4 regions of the Bradyrhizobium sp. RDI18 genome follow, and region 1 is predicted to be linked to each of the others. Evidence: predicted binding sites of a transcription regulator. Region 1 holds the regulator's gene; each other region holds the start of a gene.
The links. The regulator PhoB, encoded in region 1, activates phosphate uptake and scavenging genes when phosphate is short. The targets are predictions, from matches to a motif close to TGTCATNNANCTGTCAT.

Region 1 (7,477 bases):
CGCTCGTCGATCGACAAGGGCCAGTATTTCTGGTCCTACACCATCGTCATCACCAATACCGGCGCCGAGACCGTGCAGCTTCGTACCCGGCACTGGATCATCACCGACGCCACCGGCCGCAAGCAGGAAGTCCGCGGCGAGGGCGTGGTCGGCGAGCAGCCTGTTTTGGCGCCAGGCGAACGCTTCGAATATACCAGCGGCGTGCCGCTGCCGACCGCATCGGGCTTCATGACCGGGCGCTATCAAATGGTCAGCGAAAGCGGCGAGCGTTTCGAGATCGACGTGCCGACGTTCTCGCTGGACAGCCCGGATAATAAGCGGGTGTTGAATTGACGAGCGGCCCTCATATGAGAGTAGGCAAAGCGCAAGCGTGCCCACCATCAAGCGTGCTCGATGATGGATGGTGGGCACGGCGCTGGCGCGCCTTTGCCCACCCTACGGCCCCCTACTCCTCCACGCCCGCTTCATGCGGGGTGAACTGGTAGACCGAGGAGCAGAACTCGCAGGTCACCACCACTTTGTCGTCCTTGACCATCTCGGCGCGGTCTTTCGGTGCAAAGCTTTTCAGCATCGCGGAGACCGCCTCGCGCGAGCAGGAGCATTGTGCGCGCAAGGAGAGCGGCGAGAACACGCGCACGCCGCGCTCGTGAAACAGGCGATACAGCAGGCGCTCGCCCGACAGATCGGGATCGATCAGTTCGACATCCTCGACGGTGCCGATCAGCGACTGACCTTCCACCCATGCGTCGTCTTCCGCCACCTGATGCGTCACCGCGCCTTCCGGCACGTCGCCCGGATGCAGGTCGGCCTGCCGCGCCCGCTCGGGCGCCTGCGGCAGGAATTGCAGCAGCATGCCTCCGGCGCGCCAGCGATGCTTGCCGCCGTCGCCGCCGCGCCATTCCTCGCCGACCGCAAGCCGCACGCGGGTCGGGATCTGCTCGGAGCGCAGGAAATATTCATGCGCGGCATCCTCGAGGCTGCCGCCGTCGAGCGCCACCAGTCCCTGGTAGCGGCTCATGTCCGCGCCCTGATCGATGGTCATTGCGAGATGGCCCTTGCCGAGCAGGGCGCCTGAATCCTGCCCGTCCTTCAGCCGCCTTGCGTCGTAGCGCGCATAGGCGCGCAGCCGATCCGGCGACTGGAAATCCACGATCAGAAACGACACCGGACCGTCGGTCTGCGTCTGCAAAATGAAACGGCCATCGAACTTTAGCGCCGAACCAAGCAGCGTCGCCAGCACGATCACTTCACCAAGCAATTTTCCGACCGGCGCCGGATAATCGTGCTTGGTCAGGATGTCGTCGAGCGCGGGGCCGAGCCGGGTCAGCCGTCCGCGCTGGTCGAGCGAGGCGACCTCGAACGGCAGCACCGCATCATCGACGGGAACGGACGAGGGCGCGCGGATTGGCGCCTCGATCGTGATTTTCATGTCGGGGGATTCAGGAACCATGGCGCTCTATCTGGGGATTCGGAATGCAAAACGGAAGGGGCTTGAGAGCAGCGAAACTATCTCCAGCGAATGCAGGGACCCATAACCACAGGGCGTCGTGAGTCAGGCAGAGCGTCAGCCACTGCCTTCAATCATCTGGGCCGCGGCGTATGGGTCCCTGCGTCCGCAGGGACGACGGAGCCGCAGGGACGACAACGCTCATGCCACTTCGTTAAAGCACCAGGCCAGAATGCCTTTCTGCGCATGCAGGCGATTTTCGGCTTCGTCGAACACGACCGACTGCGCGCCGTCGATCACTTCATCGGTGACCTCCTCGCCGCGATGGGCGGGCAGGCAGTGCATGAAGATCGCGTCCTTTTTCGCCAGCGACATCAGCTTCGCATTGACCTGATAGGGCTTCAGCACATTGTGGCGATGTTCGCCGTCCTTGTCGCCCATCGAGACCCACGTATCCGTAACAACGCAATCGGCGCCGCGCACGGCGGCTTCGGGATCGGTGCCGAGCACGATCGGCGCCTGCGTCGCCTTGATCCAGTCCTTCATCGCCTTGTTCGGCGCAAGCTGCGGCGGGGTTGCGACATTGAGCTTGAACTTGAAACGCTCGGCTGCATGCGCCCACGAGGCCAGCACGTTGTTGTCGTCGCCGGTCCAGGCCACGGTCCTGCCCTCGATCGGCCCGCGATGCTCCTCGAAGGTCATCAGGTCGGCCATCACCTGGCAGGGATGCGAGCGCCGTGTCAGGCCGTTGATCACGGGCACGGTGGCGTGCGCGGCTAATTCCAGGAGCGCGTCGTGGTTAAGGATGCGGATCATGATCGCATCGACATAGCGCGACAGCACGCGCGCGGTGTCGGCGATGGTTTCGCCGCGGCCGAGCTGCATCTCGGCACCGGTCAGCATGATGGATTCGCCGCCGAGCTGGCGCATGCCGACGTCGAACGACACCCGGGTGCGGGTCGAGGGGCGTTCGAAGATCATCGCCAGCGTCTTGCCTTCGAGCGGCTTCTTGCCCTTCTCATGCGCTTTCAGCTTCGCCTTCATGGTGGCGCTCAAGGCCAGCATGCTGCGCAATTCGTCTAACGGCAGCTCGTTGATGTCGAGGAAGTGACGGACGGACTTGCTCATCATCCCGCCGCCTTCTTCAACTGGCCAGCGGACAGCGCGACACAGGCGCGCTCCAACCTTTGCACGGATTCCTCGATCTCGGCCTCGGTGACGATCAGCGGCGCCAGGAACCGCACCACATTGTCGCCGGCGCCGACGGTAAGCAATTTCTCGTCGCGCAATGCGTTGACGAGATCGCCCGACGGCACCACAGCCTTGACGCCGACCAAAAGCCCCTCGCCGCGCACTTCCGACAGCACGGCGGGATAGCGGTCGACGACGGAGGCCAGTTTCTGTTTCAACAGCAGCGACATCTTCTGCACGTGATCGAAGAAGCCGGGCTTCAGCATCACGTCGAGCAAGGCATTGGCGGCTGCGATCGCCAGCGGATTGCCGCCGAAGGTCGAGCCGTGCGAGCCCGGCGTCATGCCGCTTGCGGCTTCCGCCGTCGCCAGCACCGCGCCGATCGGGAAACCGCCGCCCAACGCTTTGGCCAGCGACATCACATCCGGTGTCACGCCGACGCGCTTATAGGCAAAGAGATCGCCGGTGCGGCCCATGCCGGTCTGCACCTCGTCGAACGCGAGCAACAGGCCCTTCTCGTCGCAGAGCTGGCGCAGTGCCTTGAAGAAAGACTGCGGCGCGGAGCGCACGCCGCCCTCGCCCTGCACCGGCTCGATCAGGATGCCCGCGGTCTGCGGGCCGATCGCTTTCTTGACCGCTTCGAGATCGCCATGCGGCACCTGGTCGAAACCGTCCATCGGCGGCCCAAAGCCTTCGAGATATTTGGCGGAGCCGGTTGCTGCGAGCGTGCCCAGGGTGCGGCCATGGAAGGCGCCCTCGAAGGTGACGAGACGATAGCGCTCGGGATGGCCCTTGGAGAATTGATAGCGGCGCACGACCTTGATCACGCCTTCCATCGCCTCCGCGCCGGAATTGCAGAAGAACACGAGGTCGGCAAAGCTCTGCTCGCAGAGCCGCGCGGCGAGCTTCTCGCCATCGGGCGACTTGAACAGGTTCGACATGTGCCAGAGTTTCGTCGACTGCTCCTGCAGCGCCGCGATCAGGTGCGGATGGCAGTGACCGAGCGCATTCACCGCGACGCCCGAGGTGAAGTCCAAATAGCGCTCGCCATTGGTGGCGGTCAGCCAGCAGCCCTCGCCGCGTTCAGATCCGAGATCGACCCTGGCGAAGACGGGGAGCAGATGCGACGTGGCGCTATTGGTCATGGCAATCACTGAGGTTTGAGACCGGCCTTTAAGACCTGCCTTTGAGACCTGCCGCGAGCGTGCATTGGCGCGAACGCGGCAACAGCCGGTCTTGCGAAAACGAAACGTGCCGCCTCTTAAGGGCGGCACGTGAGAGGCATTCTATGTGGGCGTGGGGCGCTGTCAACACGCCACGGAGCCGCCTTTCCTGCAGTGCAAGGTGCTAAAATCCGTAAGATTGCGGTGTGGTGGAAAACACGCAGTGAAATGCCTAGATGTCAGAACATGTGGACGTTCGGGCCCGGACTCTTGCGCCCGAGTCACGCCATATTGTAGCCTTTGGGCTGTCGGGTACGACATCTCGTGCGGCAGTTCTGATCCCTTAGAGTCCTTTTTGTGCAGGCGTAAACGTTCGGCGCGGTTAGCGCGTCCGGCGAGGGCTAAGGGATTCTGACCGCAGGGATTTTTGAGACGAATGACTCGCCAGCGCTGCCCCCGATTGGCCGGCGCGATGCGAAGGGAAGAGTACGATGACGGTTTTGACCTGGTCCGACGATCGCGTCGAACAGCTTAAGAAGCTCTGGGAAGCCGGACTGTCGGCGAGCCAGATCGCCGCGGAACTTGGAAATGTGACGCGAAACGCCGTGATCGGCAAAGTGCACCGGCTGGGCCTTTCCGGCCGTGCCAAGAGCCCCTCCTCGGCCGCCCCGCGGCAGCGCAAGGCACGCCCCGCCCAGCCGATGATGCGGGTGTCGCGCCCGGTCTCGCGCGGCAACACCGCGCTGGCACACGCCTTCGAAGTCGAGATGGAGCCGGATCCGATCGCCTTCGACAACGTCGTGCCGATGAGCCAGCGGCTGTCGCTGCTCGAACTGAACGAGGCCACCTGCCACTGGCCGGTCGGCGATCCCTCGAGCCCGGAATTCTTCTTCTGCGGCGGCAAGGCGCTCACGGGCCTGCCCTATTGCGCCCACCACTCGCGCATCGCCTACCAGCCCGCCGCCGATCGGCGGAGGCAGCAGCCGAAGCAAACCAGGTAAGGGCGCGCGCCGTTATCTCAACGATGTCGTCCCTGCGAACGCAGGGACCCATAATCACAGTTGTCTGTGGTTATGCTTCGCTGGAGCTCCAGCGCATTTCAACAATCTAGATTTGTGGTTATGAATCCCCGCGCCCCGTGCGCAATTGCGCACTAGGCGGGGACGACGGTTGAACTCGTGGCGACGACAGTAGAGCGCTACGGCTCCACCTTCGCAAACCGGTCGTCCAGCGCGTAACCTGCGCCGCGGACGGTGCGGATCGGATCCTGCTCGCGGCCGGGGTTGAGCAGTTTGCGTAGGCGGCCGATGTGGACGTCGACGGTGCGCTCATCGATATAGATGTCGCGGCCCCAGACGCTGTCGAGCAACTGCTCGCGGCTGAAGACGCGGCCGGGATGCTCGAGGAAAAATTCCAGCAGGCGATACTCGGTCGGGCCGAGATCGATCTGGCGGCCCGAACGCGCGACGCGGCGTTTTTCGCGATCGAGTTCAATGTCGCCATAGGTCAGCACGGTGGCGAGCCGCTCGGGGCTTGCCCGCCGCAACAGGCCCTTTACCCGCGCCAGCAGTTCCGGAACCGAGAACGGCTTGACGATGTAATCGTCGGCGCCGGTCGCCAGCCCCCGCACGCGCTCGCTCTCCTCGCCGCGCGCGGTCAGCATGATGATCGGCAATTGCTTGGTCTCGGGGCGAGCCCTCAAGCGGCGGCACAGCTCGATGCCGGAGAGCCCCGGCAGCATCCAGTCGAGCACGACGAGATCGGGCACGCGCTCCTTCAGCCGCGTGTCGGCGTCGTCGCCGCGGGCGACAGTTTCGACCTCATAACCTTCAGCGTCGAGGTTGTAGCGCAACAGCGTGGTCAGCGCTTCCTCATCCTCGACCACCATTATGCGCGCGCTCATCCTGCTTCCCTCAAGTGTTAGGTACGGTCGTGGCAAAATTCGTCATGTCGCCCTTCGGGCGCTTGTCGAGCATCTGCTGACCCTCGATCATGTAGAACACGGTTTCGGCGATGTTGGTGGCGTGGTCGCCGATCCGCTCGATGTTCTTGGCGCAGAACATCAGGTGGATGCAGAACGAGATGTTGCGCGGATCCTCCATCATGTAGGTGAGGAGTTCGCGGAACAGCGAGGTGCAGATGGCGTCGACTTCCTCGTCGCCCTTCCACACCGCCATCGCCGCCGGCAGGTCGTGCGCGGCATAGGCGTCCAGCACCGACTTGACCTGCGACTGCACCAGATCCGTCATGTGCTCGAGGCCGCGCATCAGTTTCAGCGGCTGGAAATCGTTCTCCAGCGCCGCGACGCGCTTGCCCATGTTCTTGGCGAGGTCGCCGATTCGCTCCAGATCGGTGGCAACCCGCATCGAGCCGACGATCTCGCGCAGATCGATCGCCATCGGCTGGCGGCGGGCGATGGTCAGCACCGCGCGCTCCTCGATCAGATGCTGCAGGCGGTCGATCTCGACGTCGGTGGCGACGACGTGCTTGCCGAGCGCGACGTCGCGGCGGACCAGCGCGTCGACGGATTCGGTGATCATGCGCTCAGCAAGGCCGCCCATCTCGGCGACCAGACGCGTCAATTCCTGGAGGTCGCTGTCAAACGCCTTGGCGGTGTGTTCGGAAGCCATCTTCTATCTCCTCAAATCATGAGCCGATCGGACGGATCATGATTTCGTTTTCTTGTTGAGCATGATCTGTTCGAAAAAACGGTCCCCACTTTTCCGGATCATGCTCAGCCGAACCGGCCGGTGATGTAGTCCTGGGTACGTCGATCGCGCGGCGAGGTGAAAATCTTGTTGGTGTCGTCGAATTCGACCAGCTCGCCGAGATACATGAAGGCGGTCTTGTCCGAGACGCGCGCCGCCTGCTGCATGTTATGGGTGACGATGGCGATGGTGTAATCCTCCGCCAGTTCCTGGATCAGTTCCTCGATCTTGGCGGTCGAGATCGGATCCAGCGCCGAGCACGGTTCGTCGAACAGGATCACTTCGGGCCGCACCGCCACCGTGCGCGCGATGCAGAGCCGCTGCTGCTGACCGCCGGACAGCGAAAGGCCACTGGCGTTCAACTTGTCCTTGACCTCGTTCCACAGCGCGCCGCCGCGCAGCGCCTTCTCGACCCGGCCGTCCATCTCCGACTTGGAGATCTTCTCGTAGAGGCGGATGCCGAAGGCAATGTTCTCGTAGATCGTCATCGGGAACGGCGTCGGCTTCTGGAACACCATGCCGACGCGGGCCCGCAGCAGATTGAGATCGAGCCTGGGGTCGAGGACGTTGGTCTGGTCGAGCAAGAGCTGACCGGTGGCGCGCTGACCCGGATAGAGATCGTACATCCGGTTGAATATCCGCAGCAACGTGGATTTGCCGCAGCCGGACGGGCCGATAAAGGCGGTGACGCGATGGGTGCCGAGCGTCAGGTTGATGTCCTTCAGCGCATGGTGCTCGCCATAGTAGAAGTTCAGGCCGCGCGCGGTCACCTTCGGCGCGGCCTCGGGCAGCGCCGCCTGCGGAACGGGCCCGCTTGCGTTACTCACGGATACGGAGATGTCGGTCATTTGGATGTCCTCTCGGCGCCAAGAATGCGCGCGCCAATATTCAGCGCCAACACGGTGAGCGTGATCAGAAGCGCCCCGCTCCAGGCAAGCTGCTTCCAGTAGACATAGGGGCTCTGGACG
Region 2 (7,477 bases), 5.5 Mb from region 1:
GGCATCGGCAAGGACAAGCTCAAGCAATGGTCCGACGATGTTGGCTGGGAAACGCTGCTCAACCGCGCCGGCACGACGTTCAAGAAGCTGCCAGACGGCGACAAGGAAGGCCTCAACGAGCGCAAGGCGTTGGCGCTGATGCTGGCGCAGCCCTCGATGATCAAGCGGCCGGTGCTCGATCTCGGTGGCAAATTGCTGGTCGGGTTCAAGCCGGATATCTATGTGAGCGAGGTCGCGTCGAAGCCGCGCGGGCGGAAGGCCTAATCGAATTCGAGTTCATCGCCGGATGGAATGCGGCCGGGCGCGCGATGGAAGAGATCGCGGTCGATGATGGTGCGAAGCTTCGGCACCGGCAGTTGGTCGTTTCCGCGCATCAGATTCTTGATCTCGAAGCCGCCATCCTCGCTGATGGTTTTCAGTGAAGCGATGATATGGGTGACGCTGCCGTCATCCGAGAACGGCAGCAACAGCCGCTCATAGGCGACGATTCGCCCGTAGATGTCGTCGATATTGGCGATGGTATAGGCGGGCAGGCGGCGCGCGATGCATTCATGATAGACGGGCATCACGATCGGAGCGAGCCTTGCGCCGAGATACTCGTCGAGGTAGCGGCCCTTGCCGGTATTCCCATAAGCCGTCGACATCCGCGTGCCGTCGCTCTGGATGATCAGGCGTGGCGGCTGGGTGCTGGCATCGATGGTGTAGAGGACCAGGTCGGGAAGTTCGTCCTCTATCCGCGCCGGCTGGTATTCCGCCGTGCGCGGTATCGATTGGTCGCGGGCGTATAGCCGCAGCCAGGTGTTCAGCAGGTCGCGCTGCTTGATAGATTTGATGACCGACGGTCCGGCGCTTTCAAATTTCAAGGCGGCAATTCCTGCGCGATCTAAATCGCGAGATGATGCGCCCCGAGGGGGAAATATTGTGTGAAAGCGCGCCCGATTGCAGCAAAACACCGTTAACGATGGCTTGCCGGCGCGAGGTTACGGTTGAGCGTGGCTCGTGGCCCGGCCGAGCCGCGCCGGCGCGCCATTCGACTTATGGCGCATCCGGAACCGCAAGCGCGCGGTCGGGCTGGCAGCATTCCGCCTTGCCTAATCCATCGCGTTGACGGCATATTCCGGCCGGAGGCGGCGGGCTCGGGACGGTTTCCAGACCTCCAGGAGAGCCTGCCCGAACAGGGAAAAACTGGCCGCGCGCGGACGAACTCGCGGAGACGGTTGAGGGGGAAATTTGTTTGGCTGATGAGTTCATTCTCGAAACCCACGGATTGACCAAGGAATTCGCGGGTTTCTTCGCCGTTCGCGATGTCGCCCTCAAAGTACGGCGCGGCAGCATTCATGCATTGATCGGGCCGAATGGCGCCGGCAAGACGACCTGCTTCAACTTGTTGACCAAGTTTCTGAAGCCGTCTGCAGGGCAGATCCTGTACAAGGGGCAGGACATCACCGCGATGGCGCCGGCCGATGTGGCTCGCCTCGGCTTGGTGCGTTCGTTCCAGATTTCGGCGGTGTTTCCGCACCTGACGGCGCTGGAAAACGTTCGTGTCGCGCTACAGCGCCAGCATGGAAGCTCGTTCGATTTCTGGCGCTCCAAGCGCGTGCTTGACCAATTCAACGGCCGCGCCCTCGACTTGCTGAACGACGTGGGCTTGAGCGAGTTCGCCAATACACCAGCGGTCGAGATGCCCTATGGACGCAAGCGCGCGCTGGAGATTGCGACGACGCTGGCGCTCGACCCGGAAATGATGCTGCTCGATGAACCGATGGCGGGCATGGGTCACGAAGACATCGACAAGATCGCAGCCCTGATCAAGCGCATCTCGGCGAGGCACACCATCCTGATGGTCGAGCATAATCTCTCCGTGGTCGCCAACCTGTCCGATATCATCACTGTGCTGACGCGCGGTCAGGTGCTGGCGCAAGGCAATTATGCCGAATTGTCCAAGGACGAGCGCGTCAAGGAAGCCTATCTGGGGGCCGGTCATGCCTGAGTTGAAAATGGCCGAAGCCGCTGCCAAACCGGCAGGCGCGGAGATTCTTTCCGTTTCGGACCTGCAGGCCTGGTACGGCGAATCGCACATCCTTCATGGGATCAACTTCAATGTGAAGGCGGGCGAGGTGGTCACGCTGCTCGGCCGCAACGGCGCCGGCAAGACCACGACGCTGAAGTCGGTGATGGGAATTATCGGCAAGCGGACGGGTTCGATCCGTTTTAACGGTCAGGACATCACGCGCGCCTCGTCCGACAGGATCGCGCGCCTGGGCATCGCATTCTGTCCCGAGGAGCGGGGCATTTTCGCAAGCCTCGACGTGCGCGAAAACCTGCTGTTGCCGCCCATCGTGCGCAGTGGCGGGCTGTCGCTCGACCAGATCTTCGAATTGTTTCCGAACCTGAAGGAGCGCCTCAACAGCCAGGGCACCAAGCTCTCGGGCGGCGAGCAGCAAATGCTCGCAATCGCAAGAATCCTGCGCACCGGCGCGCGGTTTCTGATGCTGGACGAGCCGACCGAAGGCCTGGCGCCCGTCATCATCCAGCAGATCGGTCACACCATCGCGCGGCTGAAGTCGGAAGGCTTTACCATCCTGCTCGTCGAACAGAATTTCCGCTTCGCCTCCACGGTGGCCGACCGCTACTACATCGTCGAGCACGGTAAGGTCATCGACGGCTTTGCGAATTCGGAGTTGTCGGCCAATATGGACAAGCTCCACACCTATCTCGGCGTTTAATCGGTACTTTGCTGCACTCTGGAGTAATGGAGATACTATGAAACATCGGATTTCAGCTCTCTTCCTCGGCACCGCTCTGGCACTTGCCGCAGGCAGCGCCGTGGCGCAGGACAAGACCGTCAAGATCGGCGTGCTCACCGACAATTCCGGACTTTACTCTGACCTTGGCGGCGCCGGCTCGACGGTCGCCGCCCAGATGGCAGTGGAGGATTCCGGTCTTGCGGCCAAGGGCTGGAAGATCGACATCGTCTCCGCCGACCACCAGAATAAGCCCGACATCGGCACCACCGTCGCCCGTCAATGGATCGACGTCGACAAGGTCGATATCTTCGTGGATGTGCTGAACTCCGGCGTGGCGCTGGCGGTCAACAATCTGGTGAAGGAAAAGAACGCCATCATGATCAACACCGGCGCGGCGACGTCGGATCTCACCAATACGCAGTGTTCGCCGAACACGATTCATTGGGTTTACGATACCTACATGCTCGCCAACTCTACCGGCCAGGCGTTGGTGAAGGCCGGCGGCGACACCTGGTACTTCCTGACCGCGGACTACGCGTTCGGCCACGCGCTGGAACGCGACACCTCCGCGGTGGTGACGAAGTCGGGCGGCAAGGTCATCGGCACTGTCAGGCATCCCCTGAACTCGTCGGACTTCTCCTCATTCCTGCTGCAGGCACAGGCTTCCAAGGCCAAGATCATCGGCATGGCGAACGCCGGTGGCGATACGACCAATACCATCAAGCAGGCTGCGGAGTTCGGCATCGTCTCGGGCGGCCAGAAACTCGCGGGACTGCTGCTGTTCATCAATGACGTCCACTCCCTCGGCCTCAAGGTGGCGCAGGGCCTGAACTTCACGGAAACCTTCTACTGGGATCTGAATGACGGCACCCGCGCGTTTTCGAAGCGTTTCTCCGAGCGGATGAAGAACAAGGCGATGCCGTCGATGGTGCAGGCCGGCGTGTATTCGGGCCTGATCCACTATTTCAAGACGATCGATGCAATGGGCGGCAATCCGCACGATGGCGTCAAGGTGGTGGCGAAAATGAAGGAAACGCCCACCGATGATCCGCTGTTTGGCAAGGGTACAATCCGCGCCGACGGGCGCAAGCTTCATCCGGCCTACCTGTTCGAGGTCAAGAAGCCCTCCGAATCCAAGGGGCCGTGGGACTATTACAAGCTGATCGGCACCACTCCGGGCGAGCAGGCCTTCCGGCCGCTCTCGGAAAGCGCCTGTCCGCTGGTAAAGAAGTAACAACGATGGCCCGTCGGCGTCATGCCGGCGGGCCTTCACTCGCGGCCCAAGCCTACCCCGCATCATAACGAGATTGAGTGCGAAACCGATGCAAGCTCTCTACGCCCAGCTTTTGGTGGGATTGATCAACGGATCGTTTTACGCGCTGCTCAGTCTCGGGCTCGCCGTGATCTTCGGCATGCTCAACATCATCAATTTCGCCCATGGCGCGCTCTACATGATGGGCGCGTTCTGCGCGTATTTTCTGCTGCATCTCACGGGGATTGGATACTGGTGGGCCCTGATCATCGCGCCGATTGTCGTCGGCATCTTCGGCATGATCCTCGAACGGACCATGCTGCAATGGCTGGCCGGTCTCGACCACCTCTACGGGCTGTTGTTGACGTTCGGCATCGCGCTGATCGTGCAGGGCGTGTTCCAGAATTACTTCGGCTCGTCCGGCCTGCCGTACGCGATTCCTGATTATCCGGAGGTCGGTGGGTTCCGCGGATTACAGGGCGGCATGAACCTCGGATTCATGTTCCTGCCGATCTACCGCGGCTGGGTCGTCGTCTTCTCGCTCGTGGTGTGCCTGGCGACCTGGTTCCTGATCGAGAAGACCCGGCTCGGCGCCAACCTGCGCGCGGCGACTGAAAACCCGACCCTGGTGCGCGCATTCGGCATCAACGTGCCGCGGATGATCACGCTGACCTACGGCCTCGGCGTCGGCTTGGCGGCGCTGGCCGGCGTATTGTCCGCGCCGATCAACCAGGTGCGGCCGTTGATGGGCGCGGACCTGATCATCGTCGTGTTCGCGGTGGTGGTGATTGGCGGCATGGGATCGATCATGGGATCGATCATCACCGGATTTGCGCTCGGCGTGATCGAGGGACTGACCAAGTATTTTTATCCCGAAGCTTCCAACACCGTGGTGTTCGTCCTGATGGTGCTAGTGTTGCTGGTGAAGCCAACGGGACTGACTGGACGGGCTGCCTGACATGAGCGCATTGACTGACGACACACTGCCGGTAACGCCGCAAGCGATGCGCGACGAAATGATCGTGTTCGCCGCGATGGCGGTGCTGCTGGGGCTCGTACCCCTGACGGGCATCTATCCGTTCTTCGTGATGCAGGCGCTGTGCTTCGCGCTGCTTGCTTGCGCGTTCAACCTGCTGATCGGCTATGGCGGCCTGCTGTCGTTCGGCCACGCGATGTTTCTGGGGACCGCGGGCTACTGCTCGGCGCATGCGCTCAAGGTCTGGGGTGTAACGCCGGAAGTCGGAATTCTGGTCGGCGTCGCTGGCGCCGCCGCGCTTTCCGTCGTCACCGGCTTCATCTCGATCCGCCGCCAGGGCATCTACTTTTCGATGATCACGCTGGCGCTCTCGCAGCTCCTGTATTTCATCTATCTGCAGGCGCCGTTCACCCATGGCGAGGACGGCATCCAGGGCATTCCGCAGGGCTACCTGTTTGGAATATTCAATCTCTCCAAGCCTACGGTGCTTTACTACGTGGTGCTCGCCGGGTTTCTCGGCGGCTTCCTCCTGATCTACCGCACCATCAACTCGCCGTTCGGCGAAGTGCTGAAGTCGATCCGGGAGAACGAACAGCGCGCGATCTCGCTGGGCTACAAGACTGACCAGTACAAGCTGCTCGCTTTCATCCTCTCCGGAACGATTGCGGGCTTTGCCGGCTCGCTGAAGGTGTTCGTGGCGCAGAACGCTTCGCTCACCGACGTGCACTGGACGATGTCGGGTGAAATCGTGCTGATGACGCTGGTCGGCGGCCTCGGCACGGTGTTCGGTCCGGTCGTCGGGGCCTTCGTTATCATCGCCATGCAGCAATATCTGGCCGGTTTCGGCCAATGGGTGACGGTGATCCAGGGCGTCATCTTCGTGGCCTGCGTGTTGACGTTCCGCCGGGGCATCATCGGCGAGATCGCGCATTATTTCCGCCGATCCCTCTAAGATCTCGTGTCCCGGACGCGGTGCAGCGTGCAACGCTGCTCCGCAGTGCCGGGACCCATCTTTCTGCGGCGGGGATGGACCCCGGCTCAGCAGCGCAGCGTTGCACGCCGCGCTGCGTCCGGGGAACGCGCCACAAAGCGGTGGATGACCCGGTTCCCGGGGCCTGACGTCGCGCGCTTTTCCCTCGAATGGTCTATGACAGTTTTGTGACAGCTCGCTCCGCGACTGTTTCTGAACGACGGAAAAATGCCCATGCTGCGCTGGTTTCGTGCCTTTTTGCCCAAGGAGGAGCGGTTTTTTGACTTGTTTGCCCGCCACGCCCAGACGGTCGTGCAGGGCGCGCTGGCGTTGCAGGACATGATGCGCGGCGGCGAGGAGACGCCGGTATTCTGCCAGCGAGTCAATCAGTTCGAACACGACGCCGACGGCATCACCCGCGAGGTCCTGACCGCGGTCCGCCGCACCTTCATTACCCCGTTCGACCGCGGCGACATCAAGAATCTGATCACGTCGATGGACGACGCGATCGACCAGATGCAGCAGACCGCGAAGGCGGTGGTGCTGTTCGAGGTCCGAACGTTCGAGCCTCCGATGCGCGAAATAGCCACGCTGTTGGTCGAGTGCGCCAATCTCGTCAGCCGAGCGCTTCCCCTGATGCAGTCGATCGGGAGCAACGTCGCAATGCTGACAGCCATCACGGAGGAAATCGGAAAACTTGAGGGCCGTATCGACGATCTCCACGACATCGGGTTGAAGGAGCTGTTTCTCAAGCACCGCAACGGCAATTCGATGGATTTCGTCGTCGGCGCCGAGATCTACAAGCATCTCGAGAAAGTATCCGACCGCTTCGACGACGTCGCCAACGAGATCAACTCGATTGTGATCGAACAGGTATAGGGCAGGGCCAATTCAGTGGACGCCACCCTGGCTTTTCCAATTCTGGTCTTCTTAATTGGCGTCGCGCTGTTGTTCGATTTCCTCAACGGCCTGCACGACGCCGCCAACTCGATCGCCACGATCGTATCGACCCGCGTGCTGCGGCCGCACTATGCGGTGGCTTGGGCGGCGTTCTTCAATTTCATTGCCTTCCTCGTCTTTGGCCTCCACGTTGCCAATACGATCGGCAAGGGGATCATCGAACCCGATGTCGTGGACGCGACCGTCATCTTCGCTGCGCTGGTCGGCGCGATCGTCTGGAACCTGATCACCTGGGGGCTCGGCATTCCATCGTCGAGTTCGCACGCGTTGATCGGCGGACTGGTCGGCGCCGGCGTGGCGAAGGCCGGGATTTCGGCCGCGGTCTGGAGCGGGCTGTCCAAGACGCTCTTGGCGATCGTGTTGTCGCCGCTGGTTGGATTCCTGTTGGCGCTGGTGCTGGTCGCGATCGTGTCCTGGCTGTCGGTGCGCTCGACGCCGTTTGCGGTCGATCGCGCCTTCCGCATCCTGCAATTCGTCTCGGCGTCGCTCTATTCGCTCGGCCATGGCGGCAACGACGCGCAAAAGACCATGGGCATCATCGCGGTGCTTTTGTACTCGCAAGGCCACCTCGG
Region 3 (7,477 bases), on a different contig from region 1:
AGGTCGTGGCATGATAGACGGTCGTGATCCCGTTGCTGATCGCCTGCCGGTCGCTGTCGACAAGCGCCACATCGATCGGGAAATCGACCCCGGGGCGCGGCATCATCTGCCGCTCGAAGGCATCACCATGCAGATCGACAATGCCCGGCAATACCAGGAGGCCGTTGGCATTGACGCCACCGATGCTGTAGTTGCTGTCCGCACCTACGGCTGCGATCTCGCGGCCAGCGATCCGCAATGAGGTTTCGACGATTTCGTTGCCGAGCAGGGTCCGGCCACCTTCGATGAACAGTTCAGTCACGATGCGGCACTCTGGTTGAATGGACGGCGACTAGCTGCGGCGCCGGCTTCGTACTTTTCGAGAAAGCCCGCTACATCGAGCTTGCGGAAATCGGGCAGGGCGCGGCGCAGCGTCTCATGGTCCCAATCCCACCACGCGAGTTCCGCAAGCCGCCCGGCAATGGATTCCGTAAAACGCCGCTTGATCGGCCGTGCCGGATTTCCCGCAACGATCGTATAGGCGGGGACGTCCTTGGTCACGATGGCGCCGGCGGCGACCACTGCGCCGGTGCCGATCGAGCGGCCAGACAGAATGACCGCGCCGTGGCCGATCCAGACATCATGGCCGATATGGACGTGATGCTTGCGGCGCCATGCAAAAAACTCGGCATCGTCGCTCTCGCCCGAAAAGTAGCTGGAGGCGCGGTAGGTGAAATGCGCCTGCGAGGCCCGGTGCATCGGATGATTACCCGGATTGATGCGCGTCATCGCCGCGATCGAACAGAATTTCCCGATCGTCGTATAGGTGATCTGCGAGTCGTTCACGACGTAGGAATAATCGGCCATCGTGACTTCGAGCAGAATGGTCCGGGCGCCGACCTCGGTGTAGGCGCCAAGCTGGCAGTCGCGCACTGACGCGGTGGGGTCGACCAATGGTTCAGTGGGAAGCATCTTGCCGGCCATCGGTAACGTCCATCTACAATCGGGAAAAGGGGCACCCGCTCGTCTTCGATGCGCTTGATGACAGGATCATGACGGACACATGACGCCCGCTGCTGTGGACGAACGCCGCACCGCAGCGTGCGTGTCACACAACTGTAAGATCGAGCCGCTAGCGATGCTCCACGATCGGGACTCTGGAGCATTGCATGCTGGTGGTTGAAGGTTTGACGTGTCGGTTCGGCACCAAGGCCGCGGTGGATAACGCGTCTTTCTCGATTCAGCCGGGCAGCTTCGTCGGCGTGATCGGCCGCTCCGGCGCCGGCAAGTCGACGCTGCTGCGGATGATCAACCGTCTCGCCGAGCCTTCCGAGGGACGCATCCTGTTCGAAGGCGTCGACGTGACCGCGCTGCGCGGCAAGGAGCTGCGGCAATGGCGCGCGCGCTCGGCGATGATCTTCCAGCAGTTCAATCTGGTCGGCCGGCTCGATGTCCTGACCAATGTGCTGATGGGGCGGCTGGCTGCGGTACCGTCATGGCGTTCCCTCGCTCAGCTTTGGCCCGAACGTGACAAGGCAATAGCGATGTCGGCGCTCGAACAATTCGATATGGCGTCTATTGCATCCCAACGCGCCGACCAGCTCTCCGGCGGTCAGCAGCAGCGCGTCGCGATTGCGCGTGCGCTGGTACAGGAGCCCGACATCATACTTGCCGACGAGCCAATTGCTTCGCTCGATCCTCGCAACACCCGTGTGGTCATGGATGCCTTGCTGCGCATCAACAAGCATTTCGGGATCACCGTAGTCTGCAATCTGCACTCGCTCGATCTGGCGCGAAGCTACTGCGATCGTCTGATCGGCATGGCGTCGGGGCGGATAGTGTTCGACGGCGCACCGGTGGCGCTGACAGATCGCATCGCGCGTGAGCTCTACGATCTTGAGGCCAATGAGGTGATGGATGCGACGCCGGCGCTTGCGCCAGTCGGATCGGCGGTTCCCACGCTCGGTACGGTCGCCGCGGCCTGAGTGTTGCGTCCAAAAATCAAGAGCTGCGCGGGACTTGAAATCCGCAAGCTAAATTGCTGCAAAAACAGGAGACGTCATGTTCAATCGTCTTATTATCCTCGCCGCTGCGGCGGGATTGGTATTCTCAGCTTCCCCCGCATCAGCCCAGGACTGGAAAGCGAAATATCCCGAACTGGTGTTCGCAAAGGTCCCCGATGAGAATGCATCGGGAACGACCAACCGTTGGACGCCTTTGGCGGAGTATCTGTCCCGCGAGCTCGGCACGAAGGTGACGCTGCGGATCGCCAACGACTACGCCGCCGTGATCGAAGGGCAGCGGGCCGGCAACATCCACATCGCGATGTACGGTCCGGCGTCTTATGCACGTGCGTACATCATCGGCGCCAAGGTCGAGCCGTTCGCGATCGAAGTGAATGGCGACGGCACCAAGGGCTATTACTCCGTCCTCTATGTCAAAAGCGACTCGAGCTACAAGGACATCAAGGACCTGAAAGGCAAGAATCTCTGCCTTGTCGACCCCAATTCAACGTCAGGCAACAACGTGCCGCGTTTCGCGATGGACAAGATGGGCATCGACCCGGAGAAGTTCTTTTCCAAGGTGGTTTATTCGGGAAGCCATGAAAACGCGGTGATCGGGCTTGCCCAAGGCACCTGCGATGCGGCGTTCAACTGGTGGAATGACGAAAAAGAATCGAACCTGCTGCGGATGGAACGCAAGGGCATGGCGAAGGCCGCCGATTTCAGGATCATCCTGAAATCCGAACAGATTGTGAATTCGCCGATGGCATATCTCGGTAGCCTGCCTGCCGACCTCAAGGCGGCGATCAAGAAGGCCGTGCTGGAAATTGCAGTGAAGGACAAGGCCGCTTTCGACAAGATTTACGAAGGGAAGCAACTGCCCTTCGTCGAGGTTGACCACAAGGCCTATGAGGCCGTGATCGATCTGACCAAATTTGTCGACAGCTTGCGCAAGCAGAAGTCCTGAACGGAACGACGTTTCCAGACGATTCGGGCGGATCGCGAGGTCCGCCCATTGTCTCTTCAGAAAATTCCATGCGAACAGCAGTCCCCGAATTCCCGGAAGCCAGGCTGCGCGAGCTGGCCGATCGCTATGCGGCTGCAGTTGCCGCCAAGCGACGGCGTATATGGCTGGGTTCGGCGGTCCTGATCGCCGCGGCGCTTGCCGCCGGCTGGATGGGCGACGTCGATCTTTGGAAGTTTGCCGAGAATTTCTGGCGCTTCCCGGCCTATTTCGCCAGCATAGCTCCCACGTTTTCGTTCTCGTCTGCCTGGAATGATCTCTCGGAATGGCTTTGGGGCTTGCCTCGCTGGACGCTGCTTCTCGGAGATACCCTGCTGATTGCGTATATGGGAACCCTTTCGGGAGCTATATGCGGATTCGCTCTCTGCTTTCTGGCATCGGCCAATCTCGTCAGGTCGCGCGCAATCGTTTTCGTCACACGGCGCGTTCTCGAATTTTGCCGGACCGTGCCGGAGATCGTCTTTGCCCTGGTTTTTGTACTGGCATTCGGCCTGGGACCGCTTCCAGGCGTGCTCGCAATAGCAATCCATACCACTGGCGCGCTTGGCAAGCAGTTCGCCGAAGTTGTCGAGAATATCGATAACAAGCCGATCGAGGGGGTGGCGGCGAGCGGAGGTAGCTGGATTCAGATTGTCCGGTTCGGCGCGGTGCCGCAGGTCCTTTCAAACTTCGTGAGTTATGCTCTGTTGAGATTCGAGATCAACGTGCGCGGCGCGGCGGTGATGGGCTTCGTCGGCGCCGGTGGGATCGGGCAGGATTTGATCGAGGCCGTGCGCAAGTTTTACTACAGTGACGTTAGCGCCATCCTCTTGCTCATCATCGTCACGGTCATGCTGTTCGATTTCATTACAGAGCGCGTGCGCCATCGCCTCCTTGGGCTGGAGGGCACCGGCGCATGAAATCGTTCAGCTCCGACGCTCAGGCCGCAATCGTTGAACGCTATCCGAGCCATTTTCGCCCGGATTGGTGGAGCAGGGCAAAGATCACGATAGGCCTTGGCACGGCTGTCGCGCTTTTTCTGTTCGGGATTGCCCAGCTAGACATTTCGTTTCACCGGCTTTCTGACGGAATGGCCAGGCTAGGCGGATTCCTTCGGCTTATGTTGCCGCCCGATCCTGGTTCATGGGCAGAGGCATTGAAGTATTTGAATGCGCTCGGCGAGACGGTGTCGATCGCATTTCTCGGTACGCTGGGCGGAGCACTGCTGGCCTTGCCAGTGGCTCTGCTGGCCGCACGCAATGTGGTTGCGAACCGGATCGTCCACTTCTTCTCACGCCGTAGCCTCGACACCATCCGTGGTGTCGATATCTTGATCTGGGCGCTCATCTGGGTCGGCGTCGTGGGATTGGGTCCGTTTGCAGGTATCCTTGCGGTCATCTGCAGCGATTTCGGGACGTTTGGAAAGCTATTCTCGGAAGCTATCGAGGCTGCCGACAAGAACCCCGCAGAGGGAGTTCGATCGGCGGGCGGCAGCCATCTCCATAGCGTCCGGTTCGGGCTGTTGCCGCAGGTCTTTCCAATTCTGCTGAGCCAAGTGCTTTACTACTTCGAGATCGAACACGCGCTCGGCGACGATTATCGGAATCGTCGGGGCCGGCGGAATCGGCCTTCAGCTTGCCGAACAAATCCGGGTGCTGGAATGGCAAAAGGTATCGTTTCTGATTCTGCTTATCCTCATCGCGGTTTCCGCAATTGACTGGATTTCCGGCAAACTCCGGTTTGCGATCATCGGACAACGAGCGGTCGCGTGATGCTTCGTTAGGGTGGGCAAAGGCGCGCGAGCTACGTGCCCACCATCTAGGGCACGTCACTGAATGGTGGGCACGCTATCGCTTTGCCCACCCTACAAGCATCAACTGTTCTCCACCAGAAACTCGACACGCTCCGCGGCGAAGCGCGCGCGTTTGGTTACCAACGGTTTGCCGTCGGTATCGACATCGGTACTATCGACCACGAGAACGGGACGCCCGAGCGCGAGATCGAGCCTTGCGGCGTCGGAGGCGTCCACGATGGTGGCGGTGACGCGGGTTGAAGCGCGGCGGTAATCGCGAACGCCGTAATGCACCAGCAGTTTGGTCATCGAGCGTACGTTGGCGAAGACCGCTCCGGCGCCCGGAAAGCGATCGGCGGAAAGCCAATTGGTGCTGACGCAGATCGGCGTACGGTCGGCGAGCCGCACCGATTCGATCCGGACCAACGGCGCGCCGGTCTTCAGTCCGAGCTCACGGGCCAGTTCGCGCGTCGCGGGCTCTTCGGAGGCATCGATCAATTGGCCGCGCGGCTCGCGGCCGCCGGCGCCGACGATTTCGGAAAATCGCGTCCGCGAGCGCAAGGGATAGGCGAGGCGCTGCGCCTCGACATAGGTGCCGCTGCCGCGTTCGGCGCGCACCAGGCCGCGTTCGGCAAGCGCAGCCAGGGCGCGCCGCACGGTGTGGCGGTTGACCCGATAGGTATCGGCGATCTCGATCTCGCCCGGCAGCTTTTCGCCCGCAGCAAAGCGGCCGTCGGCAATGCCGCGCTCGATACCGTCGGCAACCTGCCGCCACAAGGCGACGCCGGAACTCTCCTGCAGGCTCATGGCGTGGTGATACCAGAAATTATCCGTTTGTCACGAAACAGTCATGGCGCTCCGTTATCAAGTTGTCTATTATCATAGACAACTTGATTCAGGCAAGGTTGCTCAATGGGATTGACCGGTCGGAACAGCAGAGAGGCGCAGCGCAAGGCCGCGATGGCGGTGCTGGCGCATTCCGAGGCTGGCGACATTGCGGGCCATCTCGCGGCGATCGCGGTACCCGCACATGAGAACTTGCGCGAGCCCGAGAATGGCCTCGTGATGGTGCGCGGCCGCATCGGCGGCGACGGTGCGCCGTTCAATCTCGGCGAGGCCACGGTGTCGCGCGCGGCGGTGCGTCTTGCGACCGGCGAGATCGGCTTCGGCTACGTGCTCGGCCGCGACAGGCAGAAGGCGCAGATGATCGCGCTGTGCGATGCCATGGTGCAGTCGACAGAGTTTTCGGGCGAGGTCGAGACCAAGGTGATCGGGCCTTTACGCGCCGCCATGATCGCCGATCGCAGCCGCAAGGCGGCCGAGGCTGCGGCGACGCGGGTCGATTTCTACACCATGGTGCGCGGCGAGGGGTGATGCGATGACGACGGTTGCAGAATTGCCCGCAGGGTTTGCCGACAAGGTGTTGTCGGCGCAGTCGACCTTCCGTTCCGTGATGGATGCGATGGCGCGTCCGGGGAGCGTGCAACGGGTCGCGGCGGCTGCCGGCACGCCGGCCGGGATGATGCGCGGCGCGGCGGCGATCGCGCTGACGCTGTTCGATCACGACACGCCGATCTGGCTCGATGCCGCGATGTCGGTCACGCCTGATGTTGCGAAATGGCTCAAGTTCCATACCAGTGCGCCGGTGGTCGCGGATTCCTCGATCGCCAGCTTCGCCCTGATTGGCGACGCCAAGAACCTGCCGGCCCTCGATTGCTTCGCGTTCGGCAGCAACGAGTATCCTGACAGGTCGACGACACTGATCCTGCAGGTCGAGAGCCTGACGCAGGGGCCCACCTTCCAGATGAGGGGGCCGGGCATCGACGGTACAGGGCTGCTGCTGGCGACGCTCCAGCCGCGCGACCTCTTTCAGCGGCTCACCATCAACGAAGCCCTGTTCCCGCGCGGCATCGATGTCGTGCTGGTTCATGACGACTTGATTGTCGCGATCCCCCGAACCACGCGGCTGGTCGCAAGCGGAGCGTAGCCCATGTATGTAGCCGTCAAAGGAGGCGAACGCGCCATTGAGAACGCCCACCGCCTGCTGGCGCATGAGCGGCGTGGCGACCGTGATGTGCCCGAACTCCGCTGGCGCAAATTGCCGAGCAGCTCTCGCTCGGCGTCGACCGCGTCATGACCGAAGGCTCGCTCTACGACCGCGAGCTGGCGGCACTTGCGATCAAGCAGGCGCGCGGCGACTTGATCGAGGCGATCTTCCTGGTCCGCGCCTTCCGCGCCACGCTGCCTCGTTTTGGCGCGACCGAGCCGGTCAACACCGGCGAGATGCAGGTCCGCCGGCGCATCTCCTCGACGTTTAAGGATATTCCGGGTGGCCAGATCCTGGGGCCGACTTTCGATTATACCCATCGCTTGCTGGACCCGCAGCTTGCGGACGGCTTTGTGCCGGAGCAGCCGACGACGTCGGAGGTGACGCGGGCGGCAACGCCACGCGTCACCGACATTCTCGGTCGCGATGGCTTGATCGAACCTTCGCCGACAGCGGATGCCGATGCGCCGGTCGGCGATCTCACGCGCGAGCCGCTGAGCTTTCCGGCCGACCGCGACCTGCGGCTGCAAAATCTTGCGCGTGCCGACGAGGGGTTCCTGCTTGCGCTCGGATACTCTTCACAGCGCGGCTATGGACGCAATCACCCATTTGCCGGCGAAATCCGCTTCGGCGAGGTGGAGGTGGAATTCTTC
Region 4 (7,477 bases), 1.8 Mb from region 1:
GCGGCATCCTCAAGACAGAGATCACCTATGAGGGACACGTCGCCGAGATGAAGATCAAGGCGATCACCTCGGCGGTGCTGTCGGGCCTGCTGCGCCCGATGCTGGGCGAGGTCAACGTGGTCTCCGCGCCGGTCGTCGCGAAGGAGCGCGGCATGGTGGTCGACGAGATCGTACGCGCGGCGCAGAGCGATTACGAAAGCCTGATCACGGTGACCGTCACCACCGAACGGCAGGAGCGTTCCGTCTCCGGCACCGTCTATCACGACGGCAAGCCGCGGCTGGTCGACATCAAGGGCATCCGGGTCGATGCCGAGTTCGGCAAGTCGATGATCTATGTCACCAACGAGGACAAGCCCGGCTTCATCGGCAGCTTCGCCAGCCTGCTCGGTGACGCCAAGATCAACATCGCCACCTTCCATCTCGGCCGCGTCAAGCAGGGTGGCGACGCCATCGCGCTGGTCGAGATCGACGGCCCCGTGCCGGCCGACGTGCTTGCCAAGGTGCAAGCGCTGCCGCAGGTGAAGCAGGCCAAGGCGCTGGCGTTTTAAGACGCGCATCCCCTTCCTTCCGGGGAGGGTCCTTCGCCGCGGTGCTGCCGCGGCGAAAATCCCGATCGAACCGATTCCTTCCTCGCTGCGTCTCATGACCGGGAGTGGTGGGCGTTGTTTGTCCGCCGCCATCCGGCGGGCGGTTCAGGAGGGTATCCATGCGATTGATTGCGAACAGCTTTTTGACGACGAGCCTCGTCGTTCTGACGGCGCTTGCCGCCGGTGAGGCGCAGGCCTCCGACATCGCCGCGAGCTCGGCGGTGGATGCTGTCACCGTCTATCCCGACGGCGCCAGCGTGACGCGCCTCGTCACGCTGGATCTGCCGGCCGGTGAAAATTCCGCTGTTCTCAAGGATCTTCCACTGACACTCGACCCCACGTCGCTGCGGGTCGAGGGTGAGGCCGGCGCAAAGCTCACGATCGGCGCGATCGACGCCAAGTCGCCGCGCGCGGCGCCGCCAGTAAATTTGCCCGAACTCGACAAGCGCATCGAGGCGCTGAAGGACGAGCGCGTCAACCTGCAGGGCGCAATCGATGCGGCGAGAGCGCGGCGCAAATTCGCCGAGCGATTTGCGGATATCGCGCCGGTCGGGATCGGCGACAAAGGCGAGGCGCGGCCGGTATCCGAGTGGCGCGCGGCCTTTGCCGCGGTTGGCGAAGAAGTCGCCAGCACCGAGGCCGCGATCCGCGATGCCGAGCGCAAGCAGCGCGACCTCGACCGTGAAATCGCGCGCCTCGAGCAGGACAAGGCGCAGAAGCCGCCGAGCAAGCTGGAAGTGCGGATCGAGCTCGCGGCGGCTGCCGCGACCAAGGCGACGCTGCGGGTGACCTATGCGGTGCGCAGTGCGCGCTGGACGCCGCTCTATGATGCCCGTCTCGATACCGGCGCGAAAGACCGCAAGCCCGCGCTCGAACTGGTGCGCCGCGCCGAAATCACGCAGGCCACCGGCGAGGACTGGTCGAACGTCGCGCTCAGTGTGTCGACCGTGCGAACCGCGCGCGGCGGCAGCGCGCCCGAACTCAATCCGCTGATCGTGCAGTACCCGCAACCGCCGCGGCCTCAGGGGGCCGTCAGCGGCGCGATGGATAATAGGTTCCGTTCGGCGCCAGCGGCTGCCGCGAAGGTGGCGGAATCCCTCGCCGAACGTGCCGACGAACAGCAGGCCGTGGCCGATGTCAGCGGCTTCCAGGTGGTGTTCAAAATTCCCGGCCGCGTCAGCCTCGGTGCCAGCGAAGGCGCCAAGAGCCTGCGCGTCTCTAGCGTAACGCTCGCGCCCGATCTCGCGGTCCGCGCCGCGCCGGTGAAAGACCCGACCGCATTCCTCGAAGCGAGCTTCAAGCAGAATGAGGACGCGCCGCTATTGCCGGGACGCGTCTCTATCTACCGCGACGGCGTCTTTGTCGGCCGCGGGCAGATGGCCGCCGCGGCCAAGGACGAGACCGTGCGGCTCGGCTTCGGCGCCGACGACAAGATCAAGATCGAACGCGCGGTTCTCAAGCGCAACGAGGGATCGGCCGGCCTGATCGTGACGACGTCGAAGACCGACGAGCGCGCGTTCAAGACCACCGTGCGCAACGGCCATGATTTCCCAATCCGGATCGCGATCGAGGATCAGTTGCCGGTTAGCGAGAACGAGGAAATCCAGGTCGAAATGCTGTCGTCCACGACGCCGCCGACCGCAAGCAACATTCGCGACAGACGCGGCGTGCTGGAATGGGCGTTCGAGGCCAAGCCGGGCGAGGTGAGGGACATCAACTTCGCGTGGCGCATACGCTGGCCCAGGGACAAGGGCGTGGTGATGGTGCCGGCGGGCTGAGGTTGCGCCTCTCCCTCTCCCCGTTCTTCACGGGGAGAGGGCAGGGGTGAGGGGCTGCTTCGGCAGACTCAGTCAGCAGCAAGTACGCGGATAGAGAGCCCCTCACCCCGACCCTCTCCCCGCGAAGGGCGGGGAGAGGGAGATGACCTACTTCGGCTTCAAGAACTCCCCCACCTCCAGCAGCACGAACTCGTTGTCGTCGGCCTTGTTGGGATCGCGGCTCGACGAGAATGGCAGATTGTTGTCGTTGCCGACGATGATATGCGCCTCGTCGACGCGCTCGACGTTCTCGATGGTGAAGAACGGAAAGGTCAGCACGCCGTCATTGAGCGGTTTGCGCGCCTTCTTGTCGGGATCCTTGATCTTCATCAGGTCGACATAGGCGATCTTGCGCACCGGCTTGCCGACATTGGCGTCGGAGAGGTCGACCTTGTAGACGCGCTTGAATTTGGCGAGGTCCGCAAAACAGTTCTCGCCGCGCTGGCCGGCCGGGCAGGCCTTGTCGGGGGTGCCTTCGCCATTGTCGCGCTCGATGATCAGGCCGTTTGAGGCGTCGATCATGTTGAAATCGCCGATGGCGTGGCCGTTCTGCTCGAACACATAGTGCCAATAGCGGCCGGTGAATTTTTCGGCCGCGACGTCGAATTCGAGGATTCGCGCGGCTTCCTTGCCGTCGACTTTTTCAACGTCCTTCTTCTCGGCATTCCACAGCGGGCCCTCGAGCAGGCCATAGAGGAACTTGCCGTCCTTCGAGGCGGCAAAGCCTTCATAGCCCTTGGAGCGGCGGAGGTTGACGGTGGTGTAGCTGGCGCCTGGAGCGGCCGGCGACCGCACCGACCAATGATCGGGCGAGCGCACCGGCTTGCCGTCGGCGGCGGTTTCGAACACCGCCAGGACCTTGCCGGTCTTGTCGGCCTTCAGCACGTAGGGCCCGAACTCGTCGCCGATCCAAAAGGTGTCGCCGATGATCTGAAAACCTTCGGTGTCGAAATCCGCGCCGGTGAGATAGCGCTTGGCGGTGTCCTCATGGAGGATGCGGAACGGCACCTTCTTGTCGGGGTCGTGCAGGAAGACGGTTTCCTGCCGCTCGATCTTGCCGCTCGCCCAGTCGATCTTGTGCCGGTTGAGATAGAGCATGGAGTCCGCCGAGTTGTAGCGCGAGCCCATGCCGTTGTCGGTGAGCACCCAGAACGAGCCGTCCGGCATCACCTTGATGCCGGAATGGCCCTGCAGCGGCTGGCCCTTGAACGGCAGCGAAACGCCGGTCGGGCGTTCGTAGGACTTGCCCATCACAGTGCCCACAGCGTCGACGCGGCGGCCGGTGGTGTATTTGCCCGATGTCTTGAGATCGTCAGGCGCATCAGCGGGCGCGTCGATAAAGGTTTGCGCCGGCAGCACGGCGTGGCCCTTCAGCGTGGCGGGAAACTCGCCTTCGCCTTGGGCGAAGGCGGCGCCGGCCAGAAACATGGAAGCGACGGAGCAGAGCAATGACACGCGCATGGCGGATCTCCTGTTGAATGGCGATGCGGTGTGTCTTGCGCAGCGGCTGTTACAGCCGGCTGACAGTTTTGTGAAAGCCGCGTAACGGCGTTGGATAAAGCCGCGGTTCAGGCGCTACTGCGCTGCAGCCGGCCGCATGGTCTGCGGCAGCAGGAACGGCACGCCGGCGTCGGTATAGTCAATCTTCACATCGACCTCAAAGATCCGGCGGATGGTCTCGGCCGTGATCGCATCGCTGCGGCCGCCATCGACGGCGAGCTTACCCCGATGCAAGAGCACGATGCGGTCGGCGAACCGCATGGCGAGATTGAGGTCATGCAGCACGGCGATAACGGCCGTGCCGTTCTGCGCGCGCCGCTTCGCGGTTTCCACCAGGTCGATCTGGTGGCGCATGTCGAGGCTCGAGGTCGGCTCGTCCAGCAGCAAGAGGCCCGGACCATGCTGCGCCTCGCCGCAGGCGAGCTGCACCAGCACGCGGGCGAAATGCGCGCGCTGCTGTTCGCCGCCGGAGAGCGTCGGCAATTGCCGTTGGCTGAAATGCGCCAGATCGACCTCGCCGAGTGCCGCATCGACCAGCCGCTGCGCGGCGGGGCGACCAGCGTCACCCGCGCCCATATGGACGATCTCCTCGACCGTGAACGGGAAGGTGACGTTGACATGCTGCGACAGCATCGCGCGGTGGAAAGCGAGAAGGCGCGGCGGATAGCTTTGGATGTCGCGCTGCTTCAGCCTGATCTGGCCGCGCGTCGGGCGGAGATCGCCTGACAGCATCCGCAGCAGCGTCGATTTGCCGGCGCCGTTGGGGCCGACGATCGCGACCATCTCGCCGGGGGCGACGCAAAGATCGATGCCATCGACCAGCGTGGCGCCGCCAACGACCATTGAAACCGACTGTGCTTCGAGAATGGCGGTCATAGCGAAACCAGCCCGCGCTGGCGGAGCAGCATCGCCAGAAAGAACGGCGCGCCGATTGCTGCGGTCAGGATGCCGATCGGCATTTCCGCGGGCGCCACGATGGTGCGGGCCAGCGTATCGGCGCCCACCAGCAGCACCGCGCCCAGCAGCATGGAAGCGGGCAGCAGCAACCGGTGCGCCGGCCCGATCACCAGCCGCAACAGATGCGGCACCACGATGCCGATAAAGCCGACGACGCCGCAGACCGAAACCGCCACGCCCGTCATCGCCGACACCAGCACGATCGAAATCCGCTTCAGCCGCTCGACGTCGACGCCGCTATGGAACGCCTCGGCCTCGCCCAGCACCAGCACGTCGAGCCCGCGCGCGATCGAGAGGCAGGCGATCGCGGCACATCCCAGCACCGGCGCCAGTGTGGCGAGCTTGGGCCAGGTCGCGCCACTCAGCGAGCCCAATAGCCAGAACGTGATGTCGCGCAACTGGCGATCGTCGGCGATGAACACGAGGAGCCCGATGCCGGCGTTGGCGATCGCGGCGATGGCAATGCCGGCCAGCAGAAAAGTCGCAATCGATGTCCGCCCGGAGCGGCTCGCGATCGAATAAAGAATGACGGTGGTCGCGAGCGAACCGGCGAACGCTGCGATCGGCAGCAACTGATGCTGCATGAAGCGGAAGTTCTGGCCGATCTGGCTGTCGGTGAAGACGATCGCAGCCGCCGCCGCCAGCGCGCCGCCGGAGGAAACGCCGACCAGTGCGGGGTCGGCGAGGGGGTTGCGGAACAGCCCCTGCATGATGGTGCCCGATGCCGCGAGCAGCGCTCCGATCATCGCGGCCGCGCCGATCCGTGGAATCCGGATCGACCACAGCACGAGCTGGTCGCGCGCGAGGCTTGGACCAGCCGCGGCGTCAGCCCACAGGCCGAGCGCGGCCGGCAGCCGCGCCAGCGGAATTCCGGCGGCGCCAACCGTCAGCGCGATCAGCGCTGCGCCGGCCAGCGCGGCGAACAGGCCGATGAGGGTCAGTGAGGCCGGAGGGCGCAACGCGTATCCGCTGCGGCGCTTGGCGCTACCCTCGGTCAGGACGGTCATTTCCGGCAATCGGCGGTGAGTGCCGCAGGCTTGAATTCCTCGGCCTGCGGCGCCAGCGCCGGATAGAGCTTGATCGAAAGATCGCGGGCGGCGGCCGCCGTGCGCGGCCCGAAGCCGAGCAGATAAAGGCCTTCCATCGAGATGAAGGCCTTGTTGGCCGCAGCCGGCGTCAGCGCGAAGGCCGGATGGACGTATACGGCTTCGGCGTCCAGCGAGTCCTTGCTGCGCTGGATCGAGAGCACCACGTCGGGCTTCGCCGCGACGATCGCCTCGTCATTGACGATCTTGTAGCCTTCATAGCTGTCGATGGCGTTGACGCCGCCGGCAAGCGCGATGATCTCGTTTGCCGCGGTGTTCTTTCCGGCGGCCATCGCCCGGCCGTTCAACAGCGACATCACGAACATCACGCGCACCGGCTTCGTTACCTTGGCGCGGAGCTCGCGCAGTTGCGCCAGATCGTCCGACACTGCCGCTGTCAGGCATTCGGCGCGCTTGTCCGCGTCCATGGCGTGGCCGACCAGCCTGATCTTGTCGAGCAGGCCTGCTTCCGAAAAGGTTTCGGGCACCAGCACCAGCGGCACCTTGGCGGCTTCCAGCACGTCGATGGTTTCCTTCGGCCCGGACCCTTGCGCTGCCAGCACCAGGGAGGGGTTGAGCCCGAGCACGCCCTCGGCCGAGAGCTGGCGCATGTAGCCGACATCCGGTTTCTCGCGCGCCGCGGCGGGATAGAGGCTGGTCGAATCGACGCCGACGAGACGGTCCTCGAAACCGAGCGCATAGAGAATTTCCGTGATCGCGCCGCCGATCGAGACAATCCGCGCGGGGTCTGCGATCGTGACGACGCGATCACGGGCATCATGCACCGTAACGCCCGCAGCGAGCGCGACGCCACCGAGCAGGAAACAGCCCACGGCGGCCGACACTGCGAGCGTGCGACAAACTGTCATTTCCGGTTCACCAGGTAGGTCACTTCGTCAGGATCAGCTTGTTCTGCGACGTCAGCCGCAGACGGTAATGCTCCTCGCCATGCGCGATGATGATTTCGCGCTCGGTGGCGAACAGTTCGCGGCTGTCGATCCGGTTGCCGCTGATGGCCAGCGATCTGGCTGCGGAAGCGGGATTGCCGGCTTGCGTCCGGGCGGCTCCGAGCTTGTCTCCTGTTGTCGCGGACATTTTGTGCTTTGGTGCCCCGAAAAATTCGATCGATCTACGCTTGTATAGTTGGGCGGGGCCGCAATCCAACCGCTGCACTTTACAATTGATATAAAGTGCCGAATGCGGTTCTTGACCGCCCGGAAACCGCCACGTAACCAAGCATGATGCGATGTTGGCATAATGCCTGCATCCTGAATGTGGCAGCCAGCAAGCAGCTCGCAAGTTACGCGTAGCGCCCGCCAGCCAGACCCAAAAGAACAGATATCGGGGCTGGGGTTGTATGGCTGACGGGGCTAGGATTTCGCGCGCCCTCTTGTTGGGTGCGTCGGTGTTTTCAATTGCATTGCTGGTCGGGGAAGCCGGCAACGCGCAGACGGCGGGTACGCAGGCCGCAAGCGGCGCGTCCGAGCGGCAGAAGCAGTCGCGGCGCAAGCCGGCGAAGCCGCCGCAGGAG

Region 2: the regulator PhoB is predicted to act here: its motif matches at 6,123-6,139, upstream of ACFXS9_RS09895 (DUF47 domain-containing protein).
Region 3: the regulator PhoB is predicted to act here: its motif matches at 5,613-5,629, upstream of phnF (phosphonate metabolism transcriptional regulator PhnF).
Region 4: the regulator PhoB is predicted to act here: its motif matches at 3,914-3,930, upstream of ACFXS9_RS27850 (esterase-like activity of phytase family protein).

The regions. Positions count from the first base shown of each region.
Region 1 is NZ_JBICRN010000008.1:5,718,752-5,726,228, reverse strand. Features, by position in the region: gene apaG (Co2+/Mg2+ efflux protein ApaG) at 1-333, shown strand, start outside; gene ACFXS9_RS36690 (Hsp33 family molecular chaperone) at 446-1,450, opposite strand; gene argF (ornithine carbamoyltransferase) at 1,649-2,575, opposite strand; gene ACFXS9_RS36680 (aspartate aminotransferase family protein) at 2,575-3,783, opposite strand; gene ACFXS9_RS36675 (GcrA family cell cycle regulator) at 4,293-4,802, shown strand; gene phoB (phosphate regulon transcriptional regulator PhoB) at 5,000-5,704, opposite strand; gene phoU (phosphate signaling complex protein PhoU) at 5,715-6,431, opposite strand; gene pstB (phosphate ABC transporter ATP-binding protein PstB) at 6,536-7,357, opposite strand; gene pstA (phosphate ABC transporter permease PstA) at 7,354-7,477, opposite strand, start outside.
Region 2 is NZ_JBICRN010000008.1:251,430-258,906, forward strand. Features, by position in the region: gene ACFXS9_RS09860 (ArsC family reductase) at 1-264, shown strand, start outside; gene ACFXS9_RS09865 (PAS domain-containing protein) at 261-863, opposite strand; gene ACFXS9_RS09870 (ABC transporter ATP-binding protein) at 1,235-1,990, shown strand; gene ACFXS9_RS09875 (ABC transporter ATP-binding protein) at 1,983-2,726, shown strand; gene ACFXS9_RS09880 (ABC transporter substrate-binding protein) at 2,764-3,981, shown strand; gene ACFXS9_RS09885 (branched-chain amino acid ABC transporter permease) at 4,070-4,957, shown strand; gene ACFXS9_RS09890 (branched-chain amino acid ABC transporter permease) at 4,959-5,927, shown strand; gene ACFXS9_RS09895 (DUF47 domain-containing protein) at 6,180-6,824, shown strand; gene ACFXS9_RS09900 (anion permease) at 6,840-7,477, shown strand, end outside.
Region 3 is NZ_JBICRN010000006.1:383,608-391,084, reverse strand. Features, by position in the region: gene ACFXS9_RS02770 (alpha-D-ribose 1-methylphosphonate 5-triphosphate diphosphatase) at 1-301, opposite strand, end outside; gene ACFXS9_RS02765 (chloramphenicol acetyltransferase) at 298-963, opposite strand; gene phnC (phosphonate ABC transporter ATP-binding protein) at 1,149-1,964, shown strand; gene phnD (phosphonate ABC transporter substrate-binding protein) at 2,041-2,949, shown strand; gene phnE (phosphonate ABC transporter, permease protein PhnE) at 3,018-3,905, shown strand; partial or broken gene phnE (phosphonate ABC transporter, permease protein PhnE) at 3,902-4,757, shown strand; gene phnF (phosphonate metabolism transcriptional regulator PhnF) at 4,859-5,584, opposite strand; gene phnG (phosphonate C-P lyase system protein PhnG) at 5,690-6,151, shown strand; gene phnH (phosphonate C-P lyase system protein PhnH) at 6,156-6,764, shown strand; partial or broken gene ACFXS9_RS02725 (carbon-phosphorus lyase complex subunit PhnI) at 6,768-7,477, shown strand, end outside.
Region 4 is NZ_JBICRN010000008.1:3,895,781-3,903,257, reverse strand. Features, by position in the region: gene serA (phosphoglycerate dehydrogenase) at 1-548, shown strand, start outside; gene ACFXS9_RS27855 (mucoidy inhibitor MuiA family protein) at 707-2,365, shown strand; gene ACFXS9_RS27850 (esterase-like activity of phytase family protein) at 2,513-3,865, opposite strand; gene ACFXS9_RS27845 (heme ABC transporter ATP-binding protein) at 3,980-4,780, opposite strand; gene ACFXS9_RS27840 (FecCD family ABC transporter permease) at 4,777-5,868, opposite strand; gene ACFXS9_RS27835 (hemin ABC transporter substrate-binding protein) at 5,865-6,815, opposite strand; gene hemP (hemin uptake protein HemP) at 6,835-7,041, opposite strand; gene ACFXS9_RS27825 (TonB-dependent hemoglobin/transferrin/lactoferrin family receptor) at 7,304-7,477, shown strand, end outside.